DNA from 2 places in the Thalassobacillus hwangdonensis genome. Region 1 is predicted to be linked to the other one. Evidence: riboswitches for the same ligand, from Rfam matches in the RefSeq annotation. Region 1 holds a riboswitch; the other holds the start of a gene.

The links. Region 1 has a riboswitch for preQ1 ahead of queC (7-cyano-7-deazaguanine synthase QueC). Riboswitches for the same ligand answer to the same signal wherever they lie in the genome.
Region 2: linked by a shared signal. The riboswitch ahead of queF (preQ(1) synthase) and the one ahead of queC (7-cyano-7-deazaguanine synthase QueC) in region 1 are both predicted to bind preQ1.

What each region holds. Positions count from the first base shown of each region.
Region 1 covers NZ_JBHTKL010000005.1:448,642-464,054, reverse strand. The annotation lists gene ACFQ2J_RS11815 (thermonuclease family protein) at 1-158, shown strand, start outside; gene ACFQ2J_RS11810 (sigma-70 family RNA polymerase sigma factor) at 304-828, shown strand; gene ACFQ2J_RS11805 (DUF4179 domain-containing protein) at 821-2,224, shown strand; gene ACFQ2J_RS11800 (MFS transporter) at 2,268-3,506, opposite strand; gene ACFQ2J_RS11795 (ArsR/SmtB family transcription factor) at 3,511-4,554, opposite strand; PreQ1 riboswitch class I at 4,723-4,767, shown strand; gene queC (7-cyano-7-deazaguanine synthase QueC) at 4,851-5,522, shown strand; gene queD (6-carboxytetrahydropterin synthase QueD) at 5,519-6,001, shown strand; gene queE (7-carboxy-7-deazaguanine synthase QueE) at 5,994-6,722, shown strand; gene ACFQ2J_RS11775 (SDR family NAD(P)-dependent oxidoreductase) at 6,836-7,576, shown strand; gene ACFQ2J_RS11770 (NAD(P)/FAD-dependent oxidoreductase) at 7,814-8,902, opposite strand; gene ACFQ2J_RS11765 (S8 family peptidase) at 9,098-10,309, opposite strand; gene ACFQ2J_RS11760 (helix-turn-helix domain-containing protein) at 10,549-11,874, shown strand; gene ACFQ2J_RS11755 (hypothetical protein) at 11,871-12,014, shown strand; gene ACFQ2J_RS11750 (hypothetical protein) at 12,534-13,619, shown strand; gene ACFQ2J_RS11745 (GNAT family N-acetyltransferase) at 13,899-14,408, opposite strand; gene ACFQ2J_RS11740 (hypothetical protein) at 14,573-14,863, opposite strand; gene ACFQ2J_RS11735 (zf-HC2 domain-containing protein) at 15,202-15,413, opposite strand, start outside.
Region 2 covers NZ_JBHTKL010000005.1:4,594-20,006, forward strand. The annotation lists gene tadA (tRNA adenosine(34) deaminase TadA) at 1-73, opposite strand, end outside; gene ACFQ2J_RS09200 (isochorismatase family cysteine hydrolase) at 120-653, shown strand; gene ACFQ2J_RS09205 (LysM peptidoglycan-binding domain-containing protein) at 717-2,006, shown strand; gene ACFQ2J_RS09210 (hypothetical protein) at 2,112-2,324, shown strand; gene ACFQ2J_RS09215 (GNAT family N-acetyltransferase) at 2,308-3,012, opposite strand; gene ACFQ2J_RS09220 (DUF3891 family protein) at 3,012-3,782, opposite strand; gene ACFQ2J_RS09225 (PH domain-containing protein) at 3,924-4,256, shown strand; gene ACFQ2J_RS09230 (type 1 glutamine amidotransferase domain-containing protein) at 4,306-4,818, opposite strand; gene ACFQ2J_RS09235 (lysine N(6)-hydroxylase/L-ornithine N(5)-oxygenase family protein) at 4,923-6,236, opposite strand; gene ACFQ2J_RS09240 (purine/pyrimidine permease) at 6,251-7,558, opposite strand; gene ACFQ2J_RS09245 (Rrf2 family transcriptional regulator) at 7,648-8,088, opposite strand; gene hmpA (NO-inducible flavohemoprotein) at 8,287-9,525, shown strand; gene acsA (acetate--CoA ligase) at 9,786-11,501, opposite strand; PreQ1 riboswitch class I at 11,757-11,802, shown strand; gene queF (preQ(1) synthase) at 12,051-12,545, shown strand; gene ACFQ2J_RS09265 (queuosine precursor transporter) at 12,594-13,217, shown strand; gene ACFQ2J_RS09270 (aminoglycoside N(3)-acetyltransferase) at 13,529-14,350, shown strand; gene ACFQ2J_RS09275 (NUDIX domain-containing protein) at 14,337-14,801, shown strand; gene aldA (aldehyde dehydrogenase) at 14,845-15,413, opposite strand, start outside.

The DNA of each region.
Region 1 (15,413 bases):
GGATGCGCACGAAGGCTTCCATCAAGGTGATGAAGCTGACATTGGATCGCGTAGAAAAAGAATTCCGCAATTCCAAGGTCGAGGCGGTCATGGACCGTGTAGCTGAAAAGCAGCTGACTCACCGACTCGAGCGCCAGCAGGAGTGGATGAACCAGTAATAGAAAGATTAAAGAAAGGAACCGTTTTCGGACGGTTCCTTTTTTGCTTATTTCAAGTGATTTTCCATGTAAAATGAAATTTGGTACATATTTTTGAAACTTTTTGCCAGGGTGGTTGCTCTAATGGGTGACAGGAGGTTGAAAGATGGATGTAAAACTAGTAAAGAAAGCGATTAAAGGAGATGAGCGAGCGTTTGAATGGCTTGTCCGCGAAGAAAGCGACAAGCTCTATCGCACCGCTTATCTCTATGTAAGAAATAAAGACGATGCGCTTGATATCGTTCAGGAAGCTGTATGCAAAGCCTTCCTTTCGATTCACCAATTGAAGGAGCCTGCTTACTTCAGCACATGGCTTACAAAAATATTGATCCGGACTGCGTATGACTTCATCAAAAAGCAAAAGAAAATCGTACTTACCGGGGATGATTTCCTTGATCAGATCGCCCCTTCAGAATCTGTAGCAAAAGAGGATGAGATGGATCTTGCTCATGCAATAGCAACATTGGACTACCACTATCAGACGGTCATCATCCTTTTCTATTATCATGACCAATCGATTCAATCAATTTCTCTAACGATGGACAAGCCTGAAGGAACGATCAAAACCTATCTTCACCGCGGAAAAGCAGAGCTGAAGCGGATATTGGAAGGAGTCAACGTATATGGATAAAAAGTGGATGGATAAACAAATGAAGAATATTGAAGTGCCGAAAGATGAAGTGTTTCAAGCAATTTCAAAGGGAATGGAAGACGGCCGACAACAAAAGCGTCAGATGAAACGGAAAAAAGCATGGAAATTGAGTGGAGCCCTTTCAAGTACAGCAGCCTCTCTCGTTCTCGTATCTGGTTTCCTGTTCGCACCAGTTTCGAATGTATTGGCAGATGTTCCTGTGCTAGGATCCATTTATCAGAAGGTCGGTTCCAGCTTGGGCAATGAGTTGTATGTCAATGATGCAGTGACCGAACTTAACGAAACGTCTACGGATAATGGTGTGGATGTAACGATTACGAGCGCTTACTACGACGGGAATGTCATGGGGGTCACTTTCGAAGCAAAAGGAAAAGACCTCACCATTGAACATATGGATAAAGGCAACCGCCCTGTTGGTGGATTGAATTATCACCTATTTGATGGAAAAGATCAGAATCAATGGGGGTCCGGGAGTTCTGGTCTGAAGAAGGACGGAGATACGTTCATCGGATCAATTGAATTTTACAGTAGTGAGGCGAACATACCTAAAGATTTCACGTTACCACTCACATTCACGCATATGGCAGATGTGAATGGGACATGGAAATTTGATGTGCCGGTGGAGAAAATTCCTGCTGAAACAATTGAAGTAGATAGTCAAACAAACGGAATTTATGATGTAAGCGTCCACTCCATTACCAAAGGGAAAGCAACTACCTTGCTCGAATACAGTTACACAGTTGATAACAAAGATGATCACATCAACCTTTCTATTACAGACAATTTAGGGAACCGGTTAGCAAAGTCAAACTCGACAGTCATTGATTTCGTTGAAACTGATGGGAAGGTACAAAAGACGGTGCGTGAGCTTTTCAAAACCGGACTTGATGAGAATGTAACTTCACTGAACGTTAGTGCGGAGGTCGAATTGCAAGATAAACATGGCCACCACACATTGGATGATGCCGCACCATTCACCGTGAACAGTCCAAGATTCGACTACCAAATCACTGTGCATGATATGGCTGCTAAAGATGGCGAACTGACCCTCGACTACACGGTGGACAACATGGAAAATAGTTCTTTAAGGCAAGATATCCTGGACAATTTTGCTGAGTTCGTCAAACTCGTACCAAAGGAACATTTCCAACTGGATGACAGTGGTCATGCGAATTATTACTCAGAGATGATCGAGCACACGATTCGAAATACCACGGTGGAAAATTCGGAACAGGATAAATACCGTTACACATCCACCTTCGACCTCGCAAAAAGTAAGTCAATTGAAGATTATATGCTGATTGTCCCATTCCCTACGCTTAGTCTCAATGATGAGATAGTAGAAATGGATCCATTTACAATCGACTTGAAGTGACACCATTATAAATCCGTGGAGGCTGAGCCTCCGCGGATTTTTACTATGGATGCATCGCACGAACACGGAGCGATGGATGCAAATAAAGAAATCCTGCAATTAAGGTGACCATCCCACCAATTGCGATCGTCATCGAAGTTCCTATATATTCTGCCAGAACACCAGCACTGAATGCTCCGACCGGCATAAGCATCCACGTCATAAACCTGCTCGTGGCCTGTACTCTCCCTAACAATCGATCCGGCGTGAGCAATTGACGCAGCGTCACGATACAAGGACTTTGAATCGATGCACAAACGGTCCCGATAGCATTCGCCACAACCAAGAGGACAAACGATTGGACGTACGCGAACAGAATAATCGATCCTCCCCCAATTAATGCAGCTGTAAAGAGGATGTTTCCATAGGAAAACCTTTTTCTGAAAAATCCTGATGCAAGCGCACCGCCTACTGCACCTAAGCCACCGATCGATAAAAGAAATCCTATCTGCCCAGCAGTCAATCCGATTGTATCTTTCAAATGAAACACCATCAGTGTCAACAAAATTGTCGTTCCGAATATGGATAAGAACATCGACAAGTTGGTAAACAGAATCGGTCGCGTTTGAATGACAAAACGAAAACCCTCTTTAATCTGGAGCATCCATCCAGTTGATGCCTGCTTTTCTTCCGGTGGGGAAAGCTTGATACTGGAAACTGCCAAGAGTGCTGCAAAAAAACTGATTCCATTGATCACCAGCGCATAGCCTGGGTCATAAGCAGCAATCAGGATGCCACCAAGCCCTGGTGCAATAAATACTGACGTCTGGAAAATCCCGCTATTGATGGAATTTGCCAGTTGTAAGTCGGATGGACGAACGAGCCTCGGCAGTATAGCGAACTGAGCAGTGTTATACAGCTGGCTCAGCAGTCCGATTACAAATGCACCGATCAATAAGTATGTAATAGGAAGGTTTCCAGTCAAATAGGTAACTCCTAAAATCAATACAACTGTTCCTCTGAGCGCATCACAGACCATCAGAACTTTTCTGCGATCGAACCGGTCCGCGACGATTCCTAAAAATGGTTGGAGCAAAATTGGTAACCGCTCAAGAGCAGCGACCACCCCCATAATAAACGGAGATCCTGTCAATGCCAGCACAATCAAAGGAATCGCAATCAAATAGATCTGATCTCCGAAAAAGGACACAAAATTCCCGCCCATCAAACGAAATACCGGATAATTCACTTTGAATGATGGGTTTTCCTCATGTGCTTGAGATTGGTACTCTACCTGTCCCATACATTCACCACCCGATATAATCCTTCAATTCCCCAGCCAATGACTCCAACGCTTGCCGCTTCAATGTATAAACGCCTTTATCCACTTCTACAAGACGGCACGAACGGAGAATTTTCAAATGGTGATGAACCGTAGACTTTCCAGCATCCAATTGTCCATGCAAGTCCTGTAAGCTTTGGTCCTGCTCTGCTAATAGCTTGATGATGCGCAACCTTACCTCATCCCCTAGCGCCTTGTGCTTCTGCACGAGTGATGCACTGGGTGTGTACGCATCTCCTGGATGGATGCTTTCATTCGAAACAGGATAATAGAATACCTTCGACCCTTCGATATCCGCTTCGACATTCCACGGTCGGTAAGTGACGTGCGGAATCAACAACACCTTCTCTACTCGCGGTTCAGGTAGATAGGATATCCCCCCTGTCGCCCATTCGACAAAGGATTCTGGATGCATCGCAGTTTTATTTTTAACTTTAGCTGTAGCATCTCTCTCCAATATACCCTCAAGCTTATCTGCTTGTGGTTCCACGACTTCCTTGTACCATTTTTCCATTACCTCAGTCAGATGCTGTTTCAATTCACCTGTATCTTCGTTTGCAATATATTCAATGTAATTCGGAAAAAACGGATTGTCCCTCGTCACTTCTTTCAAATGTTCGATTGCTTCATTATGACCTTCCGAAGCTTTCCTGCGTTTATCCTGTAAATCATCCCCGAGGAATGGAATGGCAACAAATTTCAGACTTCTCCCGTCCATACGATCGATATACTCGATGAAATCTTCCAACCTATGAAAATCACCTTGATGCAGCAATTGTAATAGCGTTTTCCAAGTGTTGTTCTGTTGTACAAGATCCAACTGATCATTTAACTGATCGGAAAGTCTATTCCTTAACTTCCCCCACTCCGCTTTTGAAGTTTCCATCGTATCGAGCAGACGACCATTTGTTACTGCTGCAATTCCAAGCGCGCACTCCCAAAGCAAGGATTGAGCAATTTCTACTTTGTAGGTTTCTCGTTTTCTGCTTGTCGCAGTAAAAATTCCCATAACCTACCTCCATTCTTTTATATAATTCTATATTAATAGAATAAATAATTCAATATATTTAGAATATAAATTTGTAAATGTATGGTACATGACCGAATACACTTAACAGGAGTCCACTCAGATGCTATACTACTGCTTAGAAATGAATAAAAGTCTGCGTCAACCGATGCAGGAGAGGTTCTAGCAACACCCTCTATAAAAAACTAAGGATCAGACTATACCTCGCCTTAGGTATGGTTTTTTTATTTTAGTTCGGGTGTGTAGAATTCTCTTTTCTTGAAAGGAGAATTTTTTTAATGGAGAAAAACAATAAAGCTGTCGTCGTTTTCAGTGGTGGCCAGGACAGTACCACCTGTTTGTTCTGGGCGATGAAGCATTTTGATGAAGTAGAAGCTGTGACATTCCATTACAACCAGCGTCATGCGGAGGAAGTGGAAGTCGCAAAAGAAATCACGAATGATCTTGGAATCAAGCATGAAATATTGGATATGTCGTTATTGAGTCAATTGACGCCGAATGCGCTGACGAGAAACGACATCGAAGTGAAGGAAGGCGAAGATGGTGCCCTCCCTTCTACTTTCGTCCCGGGTCGCAATCTGCTTTTCCTTTCATTTGCAGCTGTGATGGCGAAGCAGGTGAACGCCAAGCATGTCATCACCGGCGTTTGTGAAACAGACTTCAGTGGATACCCTGACTGTAGAGACGTGTTTATCAAATCGTTGAATGTCACGTTGAACCTGTCGATGGATGAGCAGTTCGTGCTCCACACACCACTGATGTGGCTCGATAAAAAAGAAACATGGGCACTTGCAGATGAACTCGGAGCGTTCGATTTCGTCCGTGAAAAGACACTTACCTGCTACAACGGTGTGCGCGGGGACGGCTGCGGGGAATGCCCAGCCTGCAAGCTGCGTAAAAATGGCCTGGACCAGTATTTAGCCGAACAGAAAGGAGCGCAACGTTCATGACACTTGATCAATTCGGTTTTCGAATCGTTGAAGACCTTCAGAAATTTGAAAAAGACATCAAACGAAGCGAGCTGCGTTACCACAAGAAGCGCGTGCTGATCAGTAAGGAGTTCACCTTTGATGCCGCCCACCACCTTCATGCGTATGAAGGAAAATGCAAAAACCTTCACGGACATACGTACAAAGTCATTTTCGGAATCAGTGGTTACACCGATGACATCGGAATTATGATGGATTTCGGTGATCTGAAAAAAATCTGGAAGGATCAAATTGAAATCTACCTGGACCATCGATATATCAACGAAACGTTGCCTCCGATGAACACGACCGCTGAAAATATGGTCGTCTGGATTTATGAAAAGATGCAAGAAGCACTTGGAAAAGGCGATTATGATGGTGCCAGAGTGGAGTTCGTCAAACTCTATGAAACTCCTACAAGCTATGCTGAAGCACGACGGGAGTGGATGGAAGTTGAATAAATTCCCTGTACTTGAAATTTTCGGCCCTACCATCCAGGGAGAAGGAATGGTCGTTGGCAGGAAGACGATGTTCGTTCGTACCGCCGGATGCGACTACAGCTGTTCGTGGTGTGATTCTGCATTTACGTGGGATGGCAGTGCAAAGGATGAGATTCGTAGATTGACTGCTGAAGAGATTGTAGAGGAATTACGCTCGATTGGCGGAGATCAGTTCGATCATGTCACGATATCAGGCGGGAACCCTGCACTGCTCGTCCACTTAAAAGAATTGATTGACCCCTTGCACGCACAAGGCTGTGAAGTCGCACTGGAAACACAGGGAAGTCGATGGCAGGATTGGTTTGTCGACATCGATGACTTGACGATTTCACCGAAGCCTCCCAGCTCCGGAATGGACACTAATTGGGAAACGCTCGACTCTATCATTGAACGGATGCAAAAAGAAGGTAAATCGGATCAGACCAGCTTAAAAGTAGTCATTTTCGACGAGGATGACCTGGCGTATGCAGAGAAGGTGCATCAGCGCTATCCGGGTGTCCCCTTCTTTTTACAAGTAGGAAACGATGATCTCGAAGAAAGCAATGCAGAAAACCTTGCAAGCGTACTGTTAACTAAATACGAATGGTTGATCGATCAGGTGGTCCAATCATCAACCCTTAACCGAGTTCGCGTCCTTCCCCAGGTCCATGCACTTTTGTGGGGAAATAAGCGAGGCGTCTGATTAAAGTGGCTTTCCATGGTGAAAGCTGCTTTTTTTATTGAAGTGTTCACTCTCTAGCGACTGGTTTAGATGCGCTCAGAACAGGTAAGATAAGCGTAAAAGGAGGAGTTTCAATGGAATCCAGAAAGACTGCGGTGGTAACAGGTGGAGCAAACGGAATCGGCAAATCGATTGTCCATGCATTTGCTGACATCGGATATACAGTACTGATTGTCGATAAAGATAAAGAAGCCGGGCAGAAATTAAGCGATGACCTGCGTGCGAATGGAGCTGAAGTTATTTTCCAGGCTTGTGATGTGGGAGTGGTTGAAGAAGTACAGCAGCTTTTTCATACGGTTAAAGAAACGTATGAAAGCATTGATATTCTTGTAAACAATGCAGGAGTGTCTGAATTCAAGAATTTCTGGGAAGCAGAGGCTTGTGACTGGGATAAAGTGATTGCCTCCAACCTGAGCAGCATGTTCTACATGACAAAAGAAGCAGCCGGAATGATGAAGGATAAAGGCGGAAGCATCATCAATATCGCTTCGACAAGGGCTTCGATGGCTGAGCCTCATACGGAAGCTTACTCTGCAAGTAAAGGTGGCATCGTCGCATTAACCCACTCCCTGGCGATGACATTGAGTGAGCACTACATTCGAGTCAACTGCATCAGCCCCGGATGGATCCAGACGGAGGAATATGAAAGCTTAAGAGACGTCGATCACTTCCAGCACCCATCCAAGCGGGTCGGTAAGCCTGAAGATATCGCGCGAGCGTGTGTGTTCCTCAGTAAAGAAGAAAATGATTTCATCAATGGAGAAAATATGGTCATTGATGGCGGCATGACCAAGAAGATGATATATGAACACTGACCAAACAAGGGCTCGGATAAGTTCCGGGTCTTTTATGTTGGATTTTTCCCCATAACAGCATCGCCCCTATCGTTGCTATGAAGGCTGACCTGCATTTAACTGTTATATTTATTGACCTACCGTCAAATGTGCTTCTATCATTCCTGCATTTCAACCGGAGTTGGGGGAAAGAGATTCTCCTTATCAAGTATAGCAAAGAGCCTAACCTGGTAAAAATTCGGAGGCAGGCTCTTTAAATTATTTCGATATAAAAGGCTTCAACAAGTGGCTGATACCTTTCAAAACACTCATGTCAGGTTGGGCGACAATCTTCTTCACCATTGAATTTTGAAGTGATTTGATCACTAAATCAAGTTGTTTATCGCTCAGCTTTTCAATCGCTTTACGCAGTACCAGGGAATCCTCATAATCCTTATACAGCGGTTTACATAGAGTTTCGTAATCCCCAAGCCCGCAAATATCCTGAGCTGCATAGATACCACTGAGCATAGCTCCTGTCTGTCCAAAACCTAAAAATGGGGTAATACCTCCGAAACAATTGCCAACTATGAATGTATTGCCAATTCGTGAATAATTACATTTTCCGACAATGTAATCGTCGATCATAAATTCTTTTTCAATAATGATTTCCTGTTTTAGTGTACGGGAGGCATCCTTCACCATGGCCTCCCAGTACTCATTTCTTCTTGTTAACCAATCCTCTTCATATTGAGGGTAGACGATCACGAGTGTTGCATGTGTTTCGGAGTGAGGTAACAAATAGCCCATACCTTTTGGAGCAAGGTGGCTATTGAACCAGGTATGTACCTCATTGCGTACGAAATCCCCCTTCACGATAGCCCCGGCAAAGGTAGAAGGGAAGGCTATGTGAAACGGCTGAATTTGCTGAGTATCCTGTGGATCGCCTGTGGCTAGTATCACATGCGTACACTCTTTGGAAATATCTTCATAAGTAACATGACTGTCATAGTGGACTTTACTATGATTCAGCTGTTGGGCTAACTGCTTTTCATAAGAATTTTTGTATTCACCGCGCATATTGATGAAACCGATATTTCCTTCTATATAGGCAGTTTCATTTTCAGAATGGACATGGACCTTCTGTACATTGCTGGAGGGCTTCAAGTGGATATCATGTGTCTCAGAAAAAAATTTAACCGAGTCATTAATGGGTGCATGAAGAATAGGGGTCATTAGTTCCGCAATGTCATACTGAAAACCTACTTCTTTTCTTCGCTCAAATATATCAGCAGTATACCCGTATTTTTCCAAGGTCAATGCACACGAAAGACCGGCCAGTCCTGCACCTATTATCGCTATCTTCACTGAACCCCCTCCTTTGTTTTATTTTTTGTAAGGATGTCATTTTTATTCCTAACGATAAATCAATCTTTAGCCTTATCGCAGATATCTGAACATTTATGATGTGCATTTAAGCCGTCTAACTCCTCAACTGCTTGCGCTGCATTTTTAATACATAAAAAAACAAGCCCCCTTCAAAGGGACTTGTTTAAAAGTTAATTATCTTACTGCATCATAAGAGTTGATGCGGCCATGCTCAAAGTAATAACCAGTACCGCTGATAGCATCAGCAGATTGTTCGATGTCCTGGCGAATTTGCCAGTTGCTCTTTCCTTGCGCTGCCAGTAATCCTGCAAGACCTGCAACGTGAGGGGAAGCCATGGAAGTACCCGACATATAAGCATATCCATTACCTGGAACCGTGGAAGCAATATCCACACCAGGAGCAGTGACATCGACCCAAGTTCCGTAGTTGGAGAAAGATGCCTTGCGGTCGTATCGATCAACAGCTCCAACGGCAATGACATTAGCATAAGAAGCAGGTTCAAAGGTCGTGGACACCCCATCATTTCCTGCCGCAGCAACTACGACGGATCCTTTGTTCCAAGCATAATTAACAGCATTTTCTAAAGTAGTCGTATCGCAATTACACCCTAGAGAAAGGTTGATTACTTCTGCACCTTGGTCAGCTGAATAAGTGATAGCGTCTGCAATATCAGCAAGTGAGCCGCTTCCATTAGCATCAAGTGCACGAACTGCTAGAATCCTAGTATTTGGTGCCATACCCGCTACACCTTGAGCGTTATTCGTTTCTGCAGCAGCTGTACCTGCAACATGTGTCCCATGGCCATTAGCATCCATCGGATAATAATCATTATCCACAAAGTCATATCCTCTGATCGTTTTCCCATTCAAATCCTGGTGATTATAGTCTACACCTGAATCAATAATCGCAATTTCCTGGTTACTGCTGCCACGGGTAATGTCCCATGCTAATTCTGTGTCAGTATTCTGCGGCCCATATTGATAACCACTGTAATAAGTATCATTTGGTATCCAATTTACATTGAACGTATAGTTCGGTTCTGCATATTCCACATTCGGGTTCTTATTCAACGCTTTAACGACCGCTTCTACATTTCCTACCTTAAGTACTTTAAATTTAGAATCCACCGCGTCCTCATCTGGTAAAACGTTTGCTCCCAAAGTATTCAAAGCCTTAGTTTCTTCATTTTTCTTCACGTTGTCTTTGAACTTTACAATGACCTCACCTTTCACGTAATCACTTGAATTTTTTTCTACTTGCTTTATAGGTGATGCTTCAGACTCTGATAGATCAGCCTTGGGAGCAGCCCCACCTACAGCTGGTAAAACAGCTAACGACATGGCAAGTGAAAGCGACAAACTAGCAATCTTCGTTTTAAATTTCATTCTACTTCCTCCTTTGTTGGGTTACTCTAGAAATTCACGGAGAAAGAGGTAGAATCCTGCTGATTTTTATTGAGAAAAATGGCGGAATAAAGGGGTTTTAAAGGGGGCTAATAGATGGTGTTTTCCCAACAATAAATAGGGATTATATCCGGAATTTAGGTATAAAGGACCATGAACCACTTTAAATATGAGTAAACTTTCTGATTAATTAGAAAATTTGTTGAGGTAAAATTAAGGAGGTGTCCGTAAAACAACCTGAAGATGAATTTGCTCAACAGATAATTAGAGGGGGTACCAGGGTGTTATTAGCAGATAAATACACGAAGATGGATTATGGTAAGCTGATTTACCTCGAAAGGGTAAATCAAGGATTGACTCAAAAGCAATTATCCAGTGGCATATGTTCAATCACTTATTTAAGCAAACTAGAGAACCAACGCATGAATGAACCTAATCATGAAACCCTTTCACTGCTACTTGAAAAGTTACATATAGACTATCAGGAGCAAGCGTCTACCGTAACAGAGAGCTTGATAGAAATGGAATTACTCTATAAAAATCTTATAAGTAAGAATGAAATTAATATCAAAAAACACCACAAATGCTTGAAATCCCTTTCTTTCGACATATATCCTGACCTAGCTATATGGTTTGATCTTTTATCCATTCGTTATTACGTTTATTGGAAGAATATCCAATCAGCAGAGGAACTGCAAAAGAAGCTTTCAGACATGATAAATAAACTGGACGCTTATCAATCCTTTTATTTTCACTACTTCTCCGGCCTTGTCCATTGCTTAAAGAAGCTATTCAATGAAGGTACATCCTACTTGCATGAAGCGGAAGAGCTAGCCAAAAAACATAACTTCCATGACCCGGAATTGTTTTATCATCTCGCTCTTACTTATAGTCATTTGAATCATACCTCCCTTGCCATCTACTATTCTCAATCAGCCAAAAACCAGTTCGATCAATCAATGAATATCTACAGGAGTCTTGATTGTCAGGTAATATTGGGAATTAATTTTCTAAGGATCAAAAGATATGATAATGCAGAGTTGGTATTTAAAGATATTTTGAGCGTTGCTCATTCGATTTCCAATACCATTACCTTAGGTAAGACCTTTCACAATTTGGGATATTTGCATAGCGAAAAAAAGAACTTTGATGAAGCCATCTCCTACTATCATAAAAGTTTGAAGTACAAAGACAGTGACACTGAAAGTTATTATCGTACCGTCCTCCAACTCACTCAAGTGTATCAGCAGATGAAAGAATTTCGAAAAGCAGAAATTTGGGTGGAGAAGGCATTAAAAGGAAATGTGAAAGAGAACGATTTAAAGATTCAATTCCAGTTAAAGAAGTTGGAACTTCAAGCTGATCATCATGCTTACTATAATTACATCAGAGATATTGCCTTACCTTACTTTCTGAAGGTAAACAACAGAAAAAGTGTAAAGCATTATGCGGAGAAAGCAGCATTGCACCATGAAGCGAACTTCCATTATAAAAAAGCGAATGATTACTACAAAATGATACTCGATCAAGGAGGTGATTCTATATGAAGAATGGACTCTTAAAAGTATTTCTATTGCTTTTAGTAAGTTCTGCGGCTATTTACGGAATGTCAGCAACTGAAGTTGATCATCACGAGAGCGCATCCCAAACTGCCCACCATTCCGATGAAGATCATCCGGAATATTGATACTTAGGTAAAAAAGGTGACTGTGAAAGTGCTTTGAATTAATTGCAAACGCAGCTGTTCGATCTCGTACCAGACATTTCAACCATCAAAAAACAGACCACCAATACGGTGGTCTGTTCTATTTCATACAAGGGAGGCACTCTACTCGAGATGAGACCACCTTACCTGAATGAACATGGATAAACTTAAAAAAATACCGCCCTCTGAAAAGGCGGTAATTTAAACTATTGTGCTCCTTTTCTTCAACGAATCCCGAAAAAATGCTGCCTATATCTTCTCCAGAATAACAGTGAAGAAACCAGTGGTACCAATCTAACTGGACTCCGAGAAACCACCTTCCATCCCTCTTGAAGAAGTTGATTAAACTCACTTAAAAATCTACAAATAGAACAACCAATCTATAAACTTGTTATCAATAATCATTAATTTATTTAGGTGTTGGGAAAATAAATTAAATATTCAAAGTTAACTTTTAAGAAACTCCTGAGGGGGTATATCTGGATTAGGAGGTGGATAAAATTGAAAAAAATAACAAAAATAGCCGGGTTGATTACTTTTGCTTTTATAATTACTGGATGTCAAAGCTCAGAAGAAGAAGCAAATCCGCAGACATCTGAGACTGCTGAAAATGAAAGTGCGGATTCTCCAGAAAATGATGGCAGTAAAGAGGACAACGTTGAAAGCGATAATAACTTGGACTCTGAAGAAGATGGCACATCTGGTGATGGTGACGTTGAAAATAAGGATACTTCAGATGAAGCTAGAACTTCCAATGATGAAGAGAGCAACACAGATGACGTTTATGCCGGGACTCAAGAGGATCCTGATTATTTTATTGATACTCAAGTATTCGATCGTGAAAGTGGGTTTTATACAGCATACGCTATCCACCGTGATAAGGGAGAAGAACAAGCACTCTCACCTGAAGAACGCTTAGAAACATCGCTTTTAAATAATGATCCGTCTGAGCAGGATATTTTAAGTTCGTATGCTGATCTATCATTTGAGTGGCCAAACCTAATCATTCAGTTCAATGAAGATGGGAATGAATTAGCCGCAACCTCAGCACAAAGCAATTTATTCTTCGAGGCGTTATATGGGATAAGTGATCTTTATGGGGTAGAAGAAATAACCTTTTTAAATCCTGATGGTGAGAAGGCTGTGACATTAGCTGAAAGATCAATCGATGAACCTATTGCCGTTAAAGATGAAAGAGATTTAACACGAGGTTACTATACGATTTATGATGAAGAATTAGGGGAAACACTGTTTCTGCCTGGTGGCGAGCTGGAGGAGCAAGTGGTTAATGAAAACGATCAGCCACTCTCTTTCCCAGAAACGATTGAAGCAATGGGCTCAATAGATCTTGCCGATGCATTTTACTCGTCAGCAATTGTTGAAGGGATACAAATTGTCGACTCATCCATTACAAACGGTGTTGCTGCGGTGCAATACACAATGGATGAAGATATAGTTACGGAAGAGGATCGGATTGTACTTGAGAATGCAATTCAATTGGCAGCACTCGATTTTCATGCATGGGAAGTTAAACTAATGAATGATACTTTGAAAGAAATCACTACGTATCCGTTGATAGGTCAGTAACATGAAACTGAGAACCAGACTAATAGGAAAACAAAAAAATGAGCACCAATAATATGGCACCTGTAGCTAGGACACTTGAAATTTAATGTATTATCTACAGGTGTTTTTCAAGTAAAAACTGAAGACAAGTCCATTCTTACCTATTTAAGCTAATACGAGAACTCTTTCAATACCTTCCCAACTAATCCTCTTTACTATAATCATTTCGCTTTACTAAAAATATCCACCATTTAAACACTCACCTGTTTGTCCAATTTCCTCAGGAGAGCGTAAGGATGCTTATACTAAACGAGAATAGTAAGCTACATCGGCAACTCTGCCGTGTAAATGTGATTCAGGCAACACCGCTACCAAAGTAAATCCGAGTTTTTCAATTAACTTTTTTGACTTCATATTTTTATTATCTATAGTAGCAAATAGGCGTTTAAGGTGTAATGTGCTTTTGCAATGCTCAATGACCGCGGAAACCGCTTCATACGCAAAACCGCCTCCCCAATGCTCCCTCATGAAGCGATAACCAATTTCGCCAAGATAACCTTCTGCTATTTCTGGGATCATTACATCACCGATGAATTCATCCGTATCTTTTAATGCGACCGTCCATTTTGTTTCAGTACGATTCCTAACCATTTCTAACATTGAGTGTTCATCACGAGGGGGATTAATTCCAAGAAATTCTCTTACTTCATCATTGTTAAACATTTTAATCATATTGGGAATGTCTTTTTCTGCTCTCGGACGTAAAACCAATCGTTCTGTTTGTATTTTCGGTGCTTCTTTTTTTGTCATGATTAATTCCAGCCTTTCGGTTACATTAAATAAATAATCTATCAATGTGAACGGTATTGAACTTCATCTTTTGTTATCTCCTTCCTTCTTCAAGTAACCTCAATAAGCAAAAGCACCTATGCAACGATCGCCCCAATTTTTTCAGGTAAGCTCCCCAAATTTCATCATGAAACTCCGCACTTTTCTTTGTCTCTTGAACGAAGAAGAAAATAACAAAACAGGCTAATAATACTTATCACTAGATGAAGTATAGATTGGTTTACCTCATCCCTTATCAACCCATGCAGTAAAACTCCTTCTTCATCGATAGAAAGAATTTCTTTTGCATCATCTATACTGGTCATGCTCAAATAAATAGCTGAACATCCAAAATAGATACCAAACACGGATAAGGTGATAAAGCGAGTTCCAAAGAATTTCTTACTAACTAAATCCTTTACTACTAGGAAAGCCATTAGGCCAACTATAACCCCAGCAATAATTGTGTAGATATAAAAGTTAGTTATGTACTCTGAACCTCCAATAATAAGAAACCTCTCCTTTTTATTTTTTATCCTATTGTACTCTACTGATCCGATAATTGAAGCACATTACTTCACATACTCTCTCTAAATTTTAACATAACTTTCCAATGCGCTTTTATCCGGGTTAATTTGGATAAAGCAGTTTCACTTAAAAAAGCGCTCAGATCAACTGAGCGCTTCATTTCGATATATTCCTTTTCCGATACAAAATCAGACAGCCCGCAAGCATCGCATAAATCACCAGGACGCCGATCAGCGGTAGGATCCTTTTATAAAGTACTTTTCTGCTTCTTAATTGATAGTTTTTTTAATAGGTTCCTTCCAGTTAACAACGCAATATATAAAGAAATTGTGACTAATAATATTAGATAAAAGTCTCGTTCAGCAAGATAAGTTGTAGAGTGAAGACCTTTTATAAGTAAGTGAGCAAATAGGTAGGAGATAGGCAATAGAATGATTTTTTCTAGTCCAATTCTTATTT
Region 2 (15,413 bases), 440 kb from region 1:
CAGCTTTCTTCGCTTCTGCTATCGCAAGCTGCATGTAGTATTCATCTCTATTTTCCTTCTTCTCATCGGTCATGAAATTTCACCGCCCGTGCAAACTATATGGAAAGGAGGGGAACCGATTGGAGCATTCCCATTTGAAATCCGCTGTCGTGTTCATCGATTTGATCAATGATTTCAACTTCAAGCATGGTGAACAGCTGCTGCACCATACGTATCATATCTTACCTAATATAATGAAATTGAAGCAATTTGCTCAAGAACATCAGATGCCGATCATTTATGTCAATGATCATTATGGACGCTGGAGGGCCGATCTGCAACAATTATATGACCATTGCCTTTCGCCGGAGACGGAGAAACTTCTGAAGGCAATCACTCCAAGTGTCGATGATTTCTTCTTGATCAAACCAAAGCATTCAGGTTTTTACCAGAGTTCCCTCCAATCCCTCTTATATGAACTTGGGGTAAAACGATTGATTCTCAGCGGCGTTGCAGGAAATATCTGTGTACTGTTCACTGCGAATGATGCATATATGAGGGAATACGCACTTTGGGTTCCTGAAAATGCCGTCGCCTCCACGAATGATCGAGACAATGAATTTGCATTGCTGACGATGAAACAGGTGCTGAAGGCAGACACTACACCAATCTGATTCATAATGTCCCACACTCTCCTCATAGAATGGTAGAAGGAAAATCTGGAGGGGAGTGGCACCATGCAAATCCATGTCGTGCAAAGTGGAGAGAGCCTGTTCAATATCGCGAATCTGTATCAGACGACCGTGCAGGCGATTTCCGAAGCGAATGAATTAGAAACACCCGCAAGTCTGGTCGTCGGGCAGGCGCTCGTCATTCCGATCAATGGACAATTCTATTTTGTCCAACCGGGTGACAGCCTATATTCCATTGCACAAAAATTCGGACTGACTGCCCAGGAGCTCGCGAATATCAATCAATTCCCAGTGAATAACACACTTCCGGTGGGATTCCGGTTATATATACCACCGTTACCGAAGACAGACGCTTCTGTAAATGCTTATATCGAGCCTTACGGGGATACCGTTTCTGCAAACCTTGAATCCTCCGCCCGGTCAAGAAGTCCATACTTAACGTACCTCGCACCATTCAGTTATCGGATTCAGCGTGACGGTTCACTGAAGGCACCGCCATTGAATGATTTCAAAAATATTGCTGAAAGTAACCGCGCGACGTTGATGCTTGTCGTCACGAACTTAGAAGAAGATGGGTTCAGTGCAGAGCTTGGAAGAATCATTCTTACAAACGAGGAAGTCCAGAACAAACTGCTTGATAATATCGTTACTACCGCAAAGCAAGGTGGATTTCGGGATGTACATTTCGATCTCGAATTTTTACCGCCGGAAAACAAAGAAGACTATAATCGTTTCTTAAGGAAAGCGAAAAATCGTCTGCAGCAGGAAGGGTTGCTGATGTCGACTGCACTTGCTCCAAAGACGAGCGCCGATCAAAAAGGTGCATGGTATGAAGCACATGATTATAAAGCGCATGGAGAGATCGTCGATTTTGTTGTGCTGATGACTTATGAATGGGGATACAGTGGTGGTCCACCAATGGCTGTTTCGCCGATTGGACCGGTGCGCGATGTCGTCGATTATGCCTTGACGGAAATGCCGGCAGATAAAATACTGCTTGGCCAGAATCTTTATGGCTACGACTGGACACTTCCATATATGGAAGGTGGCGAATTCGCCAAAGCGATCAGCCCCCAGCAAGCCATTCAGCTTGCGAGGGAGAATAATGAAGAAATCCAGTTTGATCAGGAAGCCCAGGCTCCTTTCTTTTTCTATAATGATGCAGACGGGAAAGAACATGAAGTGTGGTTTGAAGATGCCCGCTCAATCCAGGCAAAGTTCGACCTGATCAAGGAGCTTGGACTGAAAGGAATCAGCTATTGGAAGCTGGGACTTTCCTTCCCGCAAAACTGGGTGCTGCTGAACGATCGATTTAATGTAGAAAAATTGATATGACGAACAACGGCTTTCCTTATTAAGGAAAGCCGTTTTAGTTATTAAAATGAAACCCTTCCACTTCCACGCTCGTATTAGTAATGGACGAGAATAGGAGGGTTGTTCATGATTATCCCTTATCTGCTGTTTTTCGGAACGTTTGCGACTGCGGGAATTGCTCTATACCTCATCCATGCTAAGACTGAACTCGGAAAGAAGCCTACTTGCATGCTATGTGGTAAGGAATTGAATCTTCAATTTGAAGATGTTTATGCAGAGTATAACACCATCATTGAAAAGGAACATACCTGCGAACAGTGTGCTAGTAAGAACCATTGAAAGCTTTTGTAAAAACATAGACAGGGTTTCGCATTCTGCAATGGTTTTTCTCAAAAACCGCCTGCATCGCATGATTGGATTCATCTGTCATGCCGACATAACTCACCGCTCCAAAAACATCTTTCAGTAGATGAATACCGTAACGATGAGCTTCCCGACCATAGCCTTTTCCCTGATATTCCGGATCGATCCCTATGTAAAAGAGACGTCCTTCATCAGACGTCCCAGGTTCTATATGTGGGATGACAACACCGACACCTTTACCACCTGCATGGATCGAGTAAAGTGAGTGCTCATATTCCTCTCCAAGCTCGCTTTTTATATTGAGAACTTCCCGTTCTGCATCTGAGACGTTCAGGATTCGGCCTAATAAACCGACAATCGTTTCTTCATCTGCTTTTTTTACTGCTACTTTATCACTCAGGGAAAATGGTAACGGCCTCTTAAAATCGAGTTCATAACCTATTCTTTTCCGCACAAAGTGATATCCCCGAGATTGAATCAGATCCACCTTTTTCTCGCTTATGTACCCTTCATGAACGAGGGATATTCTTTTTACTTTTTGTGCTGAAGCCGATTGCTCCATATCATCGATACACTTGCTGGTTTGATCGGGAGTGAGGTGTTCCAGTTTTTCGATCGTGATATAATCCGGGCCTTTCAATACTTTCACATCGCCGCACTTCATTAGTTCCGTCTCCGTTCAAATCGGACTTTACGATAATCGACTGCAGCTCCATCCCACGCTTGTTGGAGCCCATGCTCATCGATCGCCTGCTTAGTGACTTTGCGATATGGAATCTGGATCTCAAACGGTTTTTCTAAAGGAAAAGGATCGATGGAGACCGTTTTTTCATCCTCCCAATGGGCAATCATCCCGTTCGGCGCAAACTCGAACGACTGGCGGAACCCATCCTTGAACCAGGAAAGTTCATTCGCTTTGGAAACTCCCGGCTCCTGCATGCATACATATAAGGACAAGTCATCACAAAATTGCAGCCGTTTGAAATGGAGATCGTAAAGGTAGGAAGGTATATCCATATCCATTTCATTCTTCAATTGTTCCCTCCGATTTCGCTCATCATTGAGGAAAGTTTGGATGGCAGGCTCTTTCGCTCCTTCCGGAAAAAAGGAACTGTAATGGAGACTGCAAAGGATTGCAGCATATGCGGAGGTTTCACTGATTTCGTCCAACCCTTGACGATAGGCATCCAACTTTGGTTCAAGCGGATAATCGATGAAGGAGTATGGCCTTTCTTTTTCTTCATTCCAAAGTGGTTTTTTATCCAATTGAATCCATGCGCGATCGTGTTCCCCGATTGCCCAGTCCGCTTCTTCACGAAGTTTGGACCGCAGCAGAAAATCCTGCTTCCAATTCATCACGATTTCCCCTGATACGCGTGCATGGTCGTGCTGGTTGATCATTATAAAGTGATCGCCTGCTTGATTAACAATCATCTTGCGTCCTCTCCTTCTCTCCAAGTCCTTCAACTTTTCATGTAAAATAATAACGAGGTGATTCTAGTGAAGTTTCAAGTCAAAAAAAATCCAATTTTAATTATAATTGTCTTAATGTTGATTCCTGTAGGTATAATCGGGGTGGCAGTCGATCCCGCGGAAGGTTGGATCGGACTTTTTATTATCGGTTTAATTGAAATTGTCATGTTATGGGCTCTGATTCAATCATACCACGAAGTTACGGAACAGGCGTTCATCACACGCTTCGGCCCAATCAAAAAGGCAATTCTGCTCCGTGATATTCGTGAAGTCACTTATACGTACAATCCAATTGCCAGTCCAAGCTGGACGTTCAAACGACTTAAGGTGACTGACAAAGACCACCGCCATATCCTGACTTCTGCTCCTAAAGATGCTGATGCGCTCAGAACAATCCTGAAAGAGCGATGCAAGCAGGCGAACATCGATGTATGATAATTATGTAAAAAGATCTCGGCTGATACGAAGCCGAGATCTTAATTCCTTATAGTAATGCCAGAGATTCACGGTTGAAGGCAGGAAGATCATCCGGCTGACGACTTGTAACCAGCTGGTTCTGACAAACGACCACTTCTTCGTCTTTATAGTCGACTCCCGCATATTTCATATCTTCTGCAATGGATTTGAACCCAGTTGCGGTACGCCCTTCCAAACTACGCGCGGTAATCAGTAACTGAGGTCCGTGACAAATTGCAAATACCGGTTTCTTTTCATCCATGAAGTGCTTGGCGAAAGAAACGAAACGCTCATCGGCACGCAATTGGTCCGGCGAGAACCCTCCCGGAATGAATAACGCATCAAAGTCCTCCGGTTTCACCTCATCAATTCCTTTATCGATCTTCACTTTCGCTTCTCCTTGTTTTCCGGTAACTTCTTTCCCTGATTCCTTCTCGATCGTGACGACTTCATGCCCAGCATCTTTATATGCTTTGGCAGGATCGGTATATTCTACATCTTCGAACATTTCGGTCATGACACATGCAATTTTCTTACCCATTGATTGATCATCTCCTTGAAATGTAAATGTTTTGGAAATCACATAGGATATGTTTCCCTTTCTCCATTTACTCAAACCTTTTTCAAGCCCATCAATGTGTTCGATTACTTTTTCTTGTCTTCGTCCATCGTAAATTGCTGAAAGATCGTATCACGTTGATTTTGGTAGATTTCTTTTCCTGCAAGAAGGTTGATGATTTCGATATTACGCTGCACCGCCAGCCCAAGATTGGTCGCACCAGCCCCATGCGAGTGCTCCAGGTTCGTAAGCGTGAAAAAGTGATTCGTATGTGTGTCTTTGAATTCCAATCGGAAATCTCTTGTAACCTTGTACCGTTTATCATCTTCCCATTCAATCTCATCTGCGAAGCGTTCCTGGAACCATTTCGGAATATGTGGCTTGTATCCTGTCGCAAGCACCACTTTTTCACTGTGATAATCGAAGGTTTCTTCTTTCTGCCACTGCTTGCACTTCAATGTATAATGTCCTTCTCCGGCATTGATCTCCTGCACTTCCGTCAGCGGCTGGATGGTCACATTAGCCTTCTTTCCATCTACTGTCCTGTGATATAAGGTTTCATAGAGCTGGATCAATGTGTCAGGATCAATCCCTTTTCGTAGGTTTCCTAACGTATCCAATGCTTTCATTCTTTGATCATAAGACAACGAGTGGAAATAGTCGACATAATCCGGAGAAAAGAACTCCTGTCCAAGTTTCGAACTATCAAGTTGAAATAACCCACCTGACCTCGTCAATAAAGTAAGGTGCATGTCGCGATTCATCTGTTCCTGGAGAAGGTCGAGAAACACTTCGGCTGCACTTTGCCCTGATCCGACGACCGTGACATGCTTTGAATGCAGCAGATTTTCCTTTTCATATAAGTAACTGCTCGTATGAAGGACGTCTTCGACAGGGAATCCGCTCATGCTATCCAGAATAAGCGGCTCGCTTCCTGTCCCCATCACAACGTGTTTGCCAAAGTAGCTCTCCGTTTGACCGTCTTCCTCTTTCACGACAACTTCATAGTGAGGAGTTTCATCATCTTTGTGATCGATCACATCGACGACGGTCTTGCCGAAACGCAGATTCTCCAACTGATTGGCTACCCAGCTTAAATAGGCATTATACTCCGGACGAGGAACTTTGAACTCACTGTAAAAAAAGAATTTGAACATCCGGTTCTGTTTATGGAGGTAATTCAAATAGGAATAAGGACTGGTCGGATCTGCGAAAGTGACGACATCCGCTAAAAACGGAACCTGAAGATCCATCTTTTCAATCATCATCCCAGGGTGCCAGCGGAATTCCGGCGTGCGATCCAGAAAGATCCCCTCCAGCTCCGTCTTTTCCATCAATGCTGCCAAGCCAAGATTATAAGGGCCTATTCCAATTCCTACAACATCATATAACCTGCTCATCTTCCCACTCCCTATCAATTGGTTGTTTCTTTACTTTTCCAAACTTGATCCAAAACTATCACCAGCACTGTTCCTACAAGTAAACCATTACTGACTAAATTCTGTGCTATCGCAGGCATTTCGCTAAATACCTCAGTCGGCAGGAACATGATACCGATTCCGATTAAAAATGATACGCATAGAATGGTCAGCTTGCGCTGGTCAAGCTCTGAACTTGCAATATTATTCAACCCTAACGCCATCAACTGGACGAACGTTGCTAAAAGTGCAGCATTTGCCACAGGAGAGGGAATGCCGGATATCCATGCCACCAATGGTGGAAAGAACGCAATAACTGTCAACAGGAGGGTTGCAAACATGAATGGCGCCTTCCGCTTCTGACCGGTCAAATCAATGAACCCTGAAGACGATGCCAAAGGAACATTTGCAATCGTCGAGAAGCCGCCGGATAGGAAGTGAGTGATTCCCAGGAAGGAGCTCCCTCGATTGATCTGGTCGTAGGTGTAGGTCGGCTTCCCATTGATCGAATGGCTGATGGCGACAACCGAAGCTACGACATTCGATAACAGAATGACAGCAATGATGAATGCAATCGGTATGACGCTCCAATCGAATTTCGGCGTTCCCCATGCAAACCACTCAGGCAATGAGAATAGAGCGATATCTGCAGCTTCCTGTTTCTTTTCCCCAATAAAAATCCGGTAGAGCGCCCACCCAACGACAATACCAATCAGGACTGCATAGCTTTTTACCCATCCTTTCCCGAAAATGGATAAACCAAGTACCAAAAAGAAAGTAAGAAAGGCTAACACCGCTTGAGCAGCCTCGATTGTTTCCACCTGTTGCTGCAGCCCCAACATTCCTTTAAGAAAAGTACCACTCAGCTGTACCGTCAGAAGAAAAAGAAATGCACCTGTCACCATCGGTGTGAACAGATTCAATACTTTCCCCGCCAACCGGGTCATTCCAAAGATCACCAGGAAAACACCAGTCAGGATCATCGCCATTTCCAGTACTCTCAGCGTTTCACCATAACTGCTCCCTTGCTGTGCTCCCGTCACTGCCATGACCGCGAAGATGCTGACCCATAAACCAGCAGGCCCTTCCATGATCGGAAGACGATGGCCGAGCCAGCCTTGAAGGAACGAAGTGATACCTACTACGAAAAATGTACGTTGCATCAGGCCGGATACCTCGGTGAAATTCATGTCGAATATGGCACCAATGACAATTGGTAAGGCGACAGCACTCGCCAATAAAAATACCAACCATTGAATCGTTTCTAATGTTGTCCTTTTCCATGTCGTCATTTGTTGCATCATGTTCTTTCTCCCATTATGTAATTTCCTGTAGATTTTTATCATTCCCTCTGAAAATAAAAAGGAAACCGCCACAGGAGGGGCGGTTGTGTTCAATCTTGTATATTCATCAGTTGTTTCAATTCATCTTGATTCGTAAGCAGATCTTCAAGTGTATAGTTGTCGAACACAGTTAGAAAAGCCTGCAATGCATCGTTCAACACATGCTTCAGCTTGCAGGAAGGCGTAATGACACATTGGTTAATGTCTCTATCGAAACATTCCATCAATACGAAGTCATCTTCCATCTTCCTGACCACTTCGCCTACATTGATTTCCTTCGAGGATTTAGCCAGCTTTATTCCGCCTGCCCTTCCCCGAATGGTTTCGATCATTCCCATCTTATTCAACTGATGGACAATCTTGCCTAAGTGGTTCTCTGATATATCGAATACTTTTGAAATCTCTTTGATACTAGCCAATTCTCCATCTGGTTTAGACCCTGTATAAATCAACACACGTAAAGAATAATCCGTGTACTTTTTCAAACGCATGAAGGGTGACTCCTTACTAGTAGTTAGTTTTATTCATGGTATCATACCAAACCTGCCTTGTCTTAATGGATGCCTGAAAATGTTTCATGTGAAACGTTAACGGAATCGTCACAAAACACACATTTATAATACAGGTTTAATGTTAGAATAAAAGATGTACAAAACATACATCTTTTAGAAAAGGAGTTTGGTATGATTATGGCTACACAAACTGCTGAACGTCTGGATCAACAAACAATCGACACGGTGAAATCTACGGTGCCCGTGCTTGCAGAACATGGAGAAGCAATCACAAAAAGGTTCTACCAACTGTTATTCGAAAACCATCCGGAACTGAAAAATATATTCAACATGGCAAACCAGAAAAAGGGACGCCAGCAACAAGCATTGGCGAATGCAGTATATGCCGCTGCTCAATACATTGATAATTTAGGTGCGATTCTACCTGCAGTTAAACAAATCGCGCATAAACACCGCAGCTTGAATATTAAAGCAGAGCATTACCCGATTGTCGGTGAACACCTGTTGCTTGCGATCAAGGACGTGCTTGGTGACGCTGCGACAGATGACATCATCGAAGCCTGGGGAAAAGCTTATGGAGTCATAGCGGATGCATTCATTTCTGTTGAAGCAGACATGTATAAGGAAGCGTCTGAGCAGACTGGAGGATGGATCGACTACCGATCCTTCAAAGTCGCAGGAAAAGTAAAAGAAAGCGAAGTGATCACTTCCTTCTATCTAAAGCCAGTAGATGGAGGCAAGCTTCCTACGTTCCAACCAGGACAGTACATTACAGTTAAACTCGACATCCCTGGTGAAAAATATACGCAGTTGAGACAATACAGCTTATCCGATTCTCCTGGTAACGATTATTTCCGGATCAGTGTGAAGCGTGAGGATGAAACACCTGACAAACCTGCCGGCAAAGTCTCCTCCTATCTGCATCAGAACATCGGTGAAGGAGATGTAATTGAAGTAAGCGCGCCTGCTGGTGATTTCGTACTTGAGACAGATTCGAAGAAACCTCTCATCCTCATCAGCGGTGGGGTCGGCTTGACACCAATGATGAGCATGCTAAAAACTGCTGCAGCAGTCACGCCTGATCGGGAGGTCCACTTCATTCATGCAGCAATCAATGGTACGATGCACGGATTGAAAGACGACTTGAAAGAAATGGCACAAACGAATAGTAACGTGCACACCCATATCATCTATGACTCTCCTACAGAGGAAGATATCAAGCTTCAATCCTTTGATAAAGAAGGATACATCGAAGGGCCATGGCTTACTTCCATCGCTCCGGAAGAAGGAGATTATTACTTCTGTGGTCCTGAAGGGTTCATGAAAGCGGTCAACAGCTTCCTGAAAGAAATGAATGTTCCTGAAGAAAACATTCACTTCGAGTTCTTCGGTCCTAAAGGAAGTTTGGAAGATTGATTTTAAACTAGCTACTTAAACGAAATACCCCCCGGACAAATGTAGAATTTATCCGGGGGGTATTTTTTAATTGAATACATTCACGCTTCGTCAACATACTTCGCTTTCCGTGGACACGGCCTCAGTCTCCTCAGAAAGCCAAAACCGCTTTCCTGCGGGGCCTTTGGACTCGTGCTTTTCCCACCGGAGTCTTCGTATGTTGACTACGCTATGCTATTATCATTTTCAAACTAGAGTTTTTTCTCACAACTCATTTTCTTTTATTCTTCTAGAGTTGATGTGTCTCCTGTTGGAAGTCCGAGCTCCCATGATTTCAGAAGACGACGCATGATTTTACCACTACGCGTCTTAGGAATGCTGTCTTTGATCTCAATTTCTCTCGGTGCCGCATGTGCACTCAAGCCTGTTTTAACAAACTGACGGATCTCCTCCAGCAATTCATCAGATTCTTCATACCCATCCCTCAAGGTAATGAATGCTTTGATGATTTCACCACGCTCAGGGTCCGGTTTACCGATGACACCGGCCTCCGCAACTGCTTCATGCTCGATCAGCTTACTTTCCACTTCGAATGGTCCGACGCGTTCTCCAGATGTATTGATGACATCATCCAGACGGCCCTGGAACCAGAAGTAACCATCTTCGTCCTGGTAAGCACTGTCTCCAGACACATACCAATCTCCAAGGAAATAGCTTTCATATTTGCCAGGATTGTTCCAGACTGCACGCATCATGGACGGCCAGCCTTTTTTAAGTGCAAGGTTCCCCATCTGATTCGCTGGTAGTTCGTTCCCATCATTATCAACGATTGCTGCCTCTATGCCCGGGAATGGTTTACCCATCGAACCAGGGCGCATGTCCATCGCTGGATAGTTACAGATCATCATGCCACCTGTCTCCGTCATCCACCATGTATCATGAATGCGAAGATCGAAGGCTTTCATCCCCCAGCTGATCACTTCAGGGTTAAGCGGTTCACCGACACTCAAGATATGGCGAACAGAGGATAGATCATGTTTCTGAGCCGTCTCCGCCCCAGCTCCCATCAATTTACGGAAAGCGGTTGGTGCAGAATACCAGACACTCACATTATGATTGGACAACGTACTGTACCAATCATCTGGTGTAAATCGACCTCCACGGATGACATTCGTAATTCCGTTCAACCATGGAGCGAAGATTCCGTAGCTTGTTCCAGTGACCCAGCCCGGGTCAGCCGTACACCAATACACGTCGTCTTCCTGCAAGTCCAATACCCACTTCGCAGTCTGATAGTGTTGTAGCATTGCATTGTGTACATGGTAGACGCCTTTAGGTTTTCCAGTGGACCCAGATGTATAATGCAACAGCATTCCATCTTCAAGGTCTACCCATTCGATATCAAAGTCCTTCGAAGCTTCGTCCATCTCTTTGTGGTAATCGATGAAAGTATCCGATGTTTTGTCATGGTCACCTACAAGAACGACTTGCTTCAAATGCGGAAGCTGCTCTAAAGGTACTCGCTCCAATAATTCCGGAGTAGTGATAAGCATCGTCGCTTCACTATCCTCCAGACGATCTCTGACCGCTTGTTCCATGAATGCTTCGAACAATGGTCCTGCAATCGCTCCTACTTTAAGGATTCCGAAGAATGCCGCATAGAATTCCGGGCTTCTCGGCATGAACAGAAAGACGCGGTCGCCTTTTTTAACATCATATTTTTTTAATACATTCGCAAATTTATTACTGCTGAACTTCAAGTCTTCAAATGTGTGCTTTTCCTCGCGGTCCGGTGCTGAATATATAAGTGCGACTTGATCTTTTTTATCAGGATTGTCTGCGTGGCGGTCAATCGCTTCATGCGCAATATTCACCTTGCCTGTTTCACTCCAGGAGAACTGGCTTTTCACACTTTCCCAATCGAACTTCTCGTATGCTTCCTTGTAATCCTTCATGTTGTGCTCGCCTTTTCGTGCTGCAAGTGTTTTTACGTCCATCAAATCACCTCATCTTTTAGTTTGTAAACGGTTTCTTATGCCTGCAATAAAAAATGCCATGAGCAGGCAGCACACTTCGGTTTGATTTTTCAAAATATTCTTGCAGTACTATATATTTTAGACGAAGTAGCCAGGCTTTTAAAGTGAAATGGTATAAGAATTCCAAATTCGTGACAAAAGAAGTATGCAAGGAATTGACAGCGTATCGGAACCCTCCTATAATTAATGAGTCAAACATCAATAAATCCGTTGCAAACGGGAGAGGTTCTTAGCTACACCCTCGATAAAAAACTAAGGATATATGATCTTTCAGGCCATATCCCTTAGGATGTGGTCTTTTTTATTTGCTTATTTAAGAGTTAAACGATTCTGTGTTTTCGAAAAATGAAGAGGGAAATTGCGAGACTCCTACGGAAAAACGAATGCGTCGAGACCCCGCAGCGAAGTGAGGAGGCTTGACCGTTCGTCCGTGGAAAGCGAGTAGTTTCCCGACTCATTTAACAAATTTTCATATCGTTTAACAAACCAATATTTCTAGGAGGTTACATCATGGCTGGAAGAAATGAAGACAGTTTGAATTTGTCCCACCTGGGCAGTCAGGGGACGAGCTATTCTTTTGAATACGATCCAAGTGCATTGGAAACGTTCGATAATCAGCACCCGTATCGTGATTATTTTGTTAAGTTCAATTGCCCGGAGTTCACTACGCTTTGTCCGAAAACCGGACAACCGGACTTCGCAACTATCTATATCAGTTATATTCCTGATATCAAGATGGTGGAAAGCAAGTCATTGAAGTTGTACTTGTTCAGCTTCCGGAACCACGGGGATTTCCATGAAGACAGCGTCAACACGATCATGAATGACCTGATCGAGCTTATGGCTCCACGTTACATTGAAGTGTGGGGGAAATTCACTCCGCGCGGTGGTATTTCCATTGACCCTTACTGCAACTATGGAAAACCTGGAACGAAGTTTGAACAGATGGCAGATAATCGTTTGATGAATCATGATCTATATCCAGAGAATATCGATAACCGGTAATGAGGGATTGCTTGGATTCCTTACTCCCACAAGAAAGGAGAGGAAACCATGTTCATCTATTTGAATGCTCTATTCGTAGGGCTGCTTATATTAGCCAATATCCTGGGCGTGAAGTTATTCACGATCGGCGGCTATGTACTGCCTGCCGCTGTCATCGTCTACGTCATCACCTATTTGATTACTGATGTCATCGGAGAAGTGTATGGGAAAGAAGCGGCTAAAAAGACGGTCCAGGCAGGATTTTTTACGCAAATCATCGCACTTATTTTCATCGTGATTGCGATTCAGTTACCTGCGGCACCATTTTTTGAATCCCAGCAGGAATTTGAATCGATTCTTGGGGCAGGATTCCGCGTCATGCTCGCTAGTCTGATTTCTTACGTGGCAAGCCAGAATTTCGACGTTTTCATTTTCCACCGTTTGAAAGAAAAACAGGGGGAAAAGAAACTTTGGCTGCGTAACAATCTATCGACGATGTCGAGTCAATTGATCGATACGACGTTGTTCATTACGATTGCTTTCGTAGGTACAGTTCCAACCAATGTATTGATCAGCATGATCGCCACCCAGTATGTATTCAAGCTGATCGTAGCGGTCATCGACACACCGATTGCTTATCTATTAGTAAAGCTTGCAAGAAAGAACAAACCAGCCCAGCCCGCATATTGGTAAAAAAGGAGCCTTACACGAGGCTTCTTTTTTATATCCAGTCAGGCGGTGCCATATAGTTCCTTGGATGGATGGGAAACAACTCGCTTTCCTGTGGGGGATCTGGCAAGCTTCCTCGGGCATTCGCCCTGCGGGATCTTGCCTAGACCCTTCTCCCACGGGAGTCTCGCCATTTCCCATCCATCCTACTTGAATAAGGATCACACCTACAAAATTATTGAACCTCTGATTTTCCACTAATACCTTTGCTTGCAGTATGTAGTGGGTTTTATTCTCACCCATTTATATTATGATAAGGGTGGGAGGTAATACATATGAGTGAACCAACTGTAATCAATTCAACAGACAAGCCCCTTACACGGGAAAGCTTAGCCCGCAATTTGGAAGCAATCGGAGTCGAAAAAGGCGACATGCTTCTCGTCCACCTTTCAATGAAATCCCTTGGCTGGGTGGTCGGTGGACCAGTAACTGTCCTGCATGCATTGATGGACGTGTTGACGGATGAAGGTACACTTGTCATCCAGACACATACTCCTTCCATTTCAGATCCTGCTGAATGGGAAAACCCACCCGTACCGAAAGAATGGCATGATACCATCCGAAAAGAAATGCCATTATTTGAGCCGGCCCGTACTCCGTCCACCTATTTGGGTGTCATCCCTGAATTGTTTCGTACGTGGCCGGGTGTATTCCGGAGTAATCACCCGACATTTTCAATCGGAGCTTGGGGAAAGCACGCCAAGAGATTGACGGAACGCCATCCACTTCACTACGGGCTGAATGAGGAATCCCCTCTGGGAGTAGCTTATCGCTCCAACGCAAAAGTCCTTCTGATCGGCGTTGGCTATGATTCGAATACAAGCTTTCATTTATCCGAACATAAAGCCGGAACGAACAAGCAAATAAAAAGAGGTGCTCCATTACTTATTGATGGTACAAAAGAGTGGATGACATATGACGATATTGAACTTGACGAAGAACAGTTTGTCCAAATCGGAGAAGACTACGAACGAAACCATCCCATCACTAGATCGAATGTCGGCCAGGCGGATAGTCGTCTATTCCCTATGAAAGAAGCAGTCGATTTCGCTACCTCCTGGTTGAAAAGAAAGGGAGAAGAAAATGCCAATACGTAATTCCGTAAAAGCGATCATAACAGAAGGTGATTCCGTACTACTGACCAAAAACATGGACAAAGAGGGTGCCTTCTACCTGTTTCCCGGTGGTGGACAGGAGCATGAGGAAACGATGCACGATGCTTTACGTAGAGAATGCATGGAAGAAGCCGGAATCCCTGTGCAGGTCAATGAGCTCCTATATGTAAGGGAATATATCGGGAAAGACCATGAACATGCGGACTTTGACAGCGGAGTTCATCAGATTGAATACTATTTCCTTTGTGAACAGAACCCTGAAATGTTGAAAAGTGAACCTACAAACCCTGATGATCACCAAATCGGTATCGAATGGGTTTCAATTGCTGATTTGCATCATTACAGAATTTATCCAAATGCAATGGTCTCTTCATTGGTGGATTACTTCATCAAAAACCAACCTGGACCTGTTTACCTTGGCAATATCAATTGAAAAAAGCTTGAGGGCGGACGATCGCTCTCAAGCTTTTTTATTGTTAATCGTTTTTATACTGCATGTAGACAACTTGGGTAGCAAGGAAATCTTCGACCCCATGCTTGCCGTCCGTACCACCAAGTCCAGACTTTCGCATGCCGGCATGATACCCTTGGACAGCTTCAAAGTTCTCTCTGTTCACGTATGTTTCTCCGAACTTCAATTCATTGATGACTTTCATAGCTTCATTTAAGTCCTCGGTATAAACGGAGGAGGATAAGCCATAATCGGTATCGTTTCCGTATTCAATCGCTTCATCCAATGTGCTGAATGTCATGACTGGAATGACTGGCCCGAAGATTTCTTCCTTTATGATTTGCATGTCCTGTTTTACATTCGTCAGAATCGTCGGCTTATAGAAGAAGCCTTTATCCATTGAAGCGCGCTCTCCTCCAGTAACTATTTCCGCTCCAGCGTCGATTGCATTCTGGACCATTTTTTCTACTTCCTCCAACCGGTCTTTGCTCACAAGCGGTCCGACATCTGCATCCTTATTCTCACGCGGGTTTCCAACTTTGGCATCTTGGAAAGCCTGCTTCAGTTTGGAGATGAAGTCTTCAGCTACGTCTT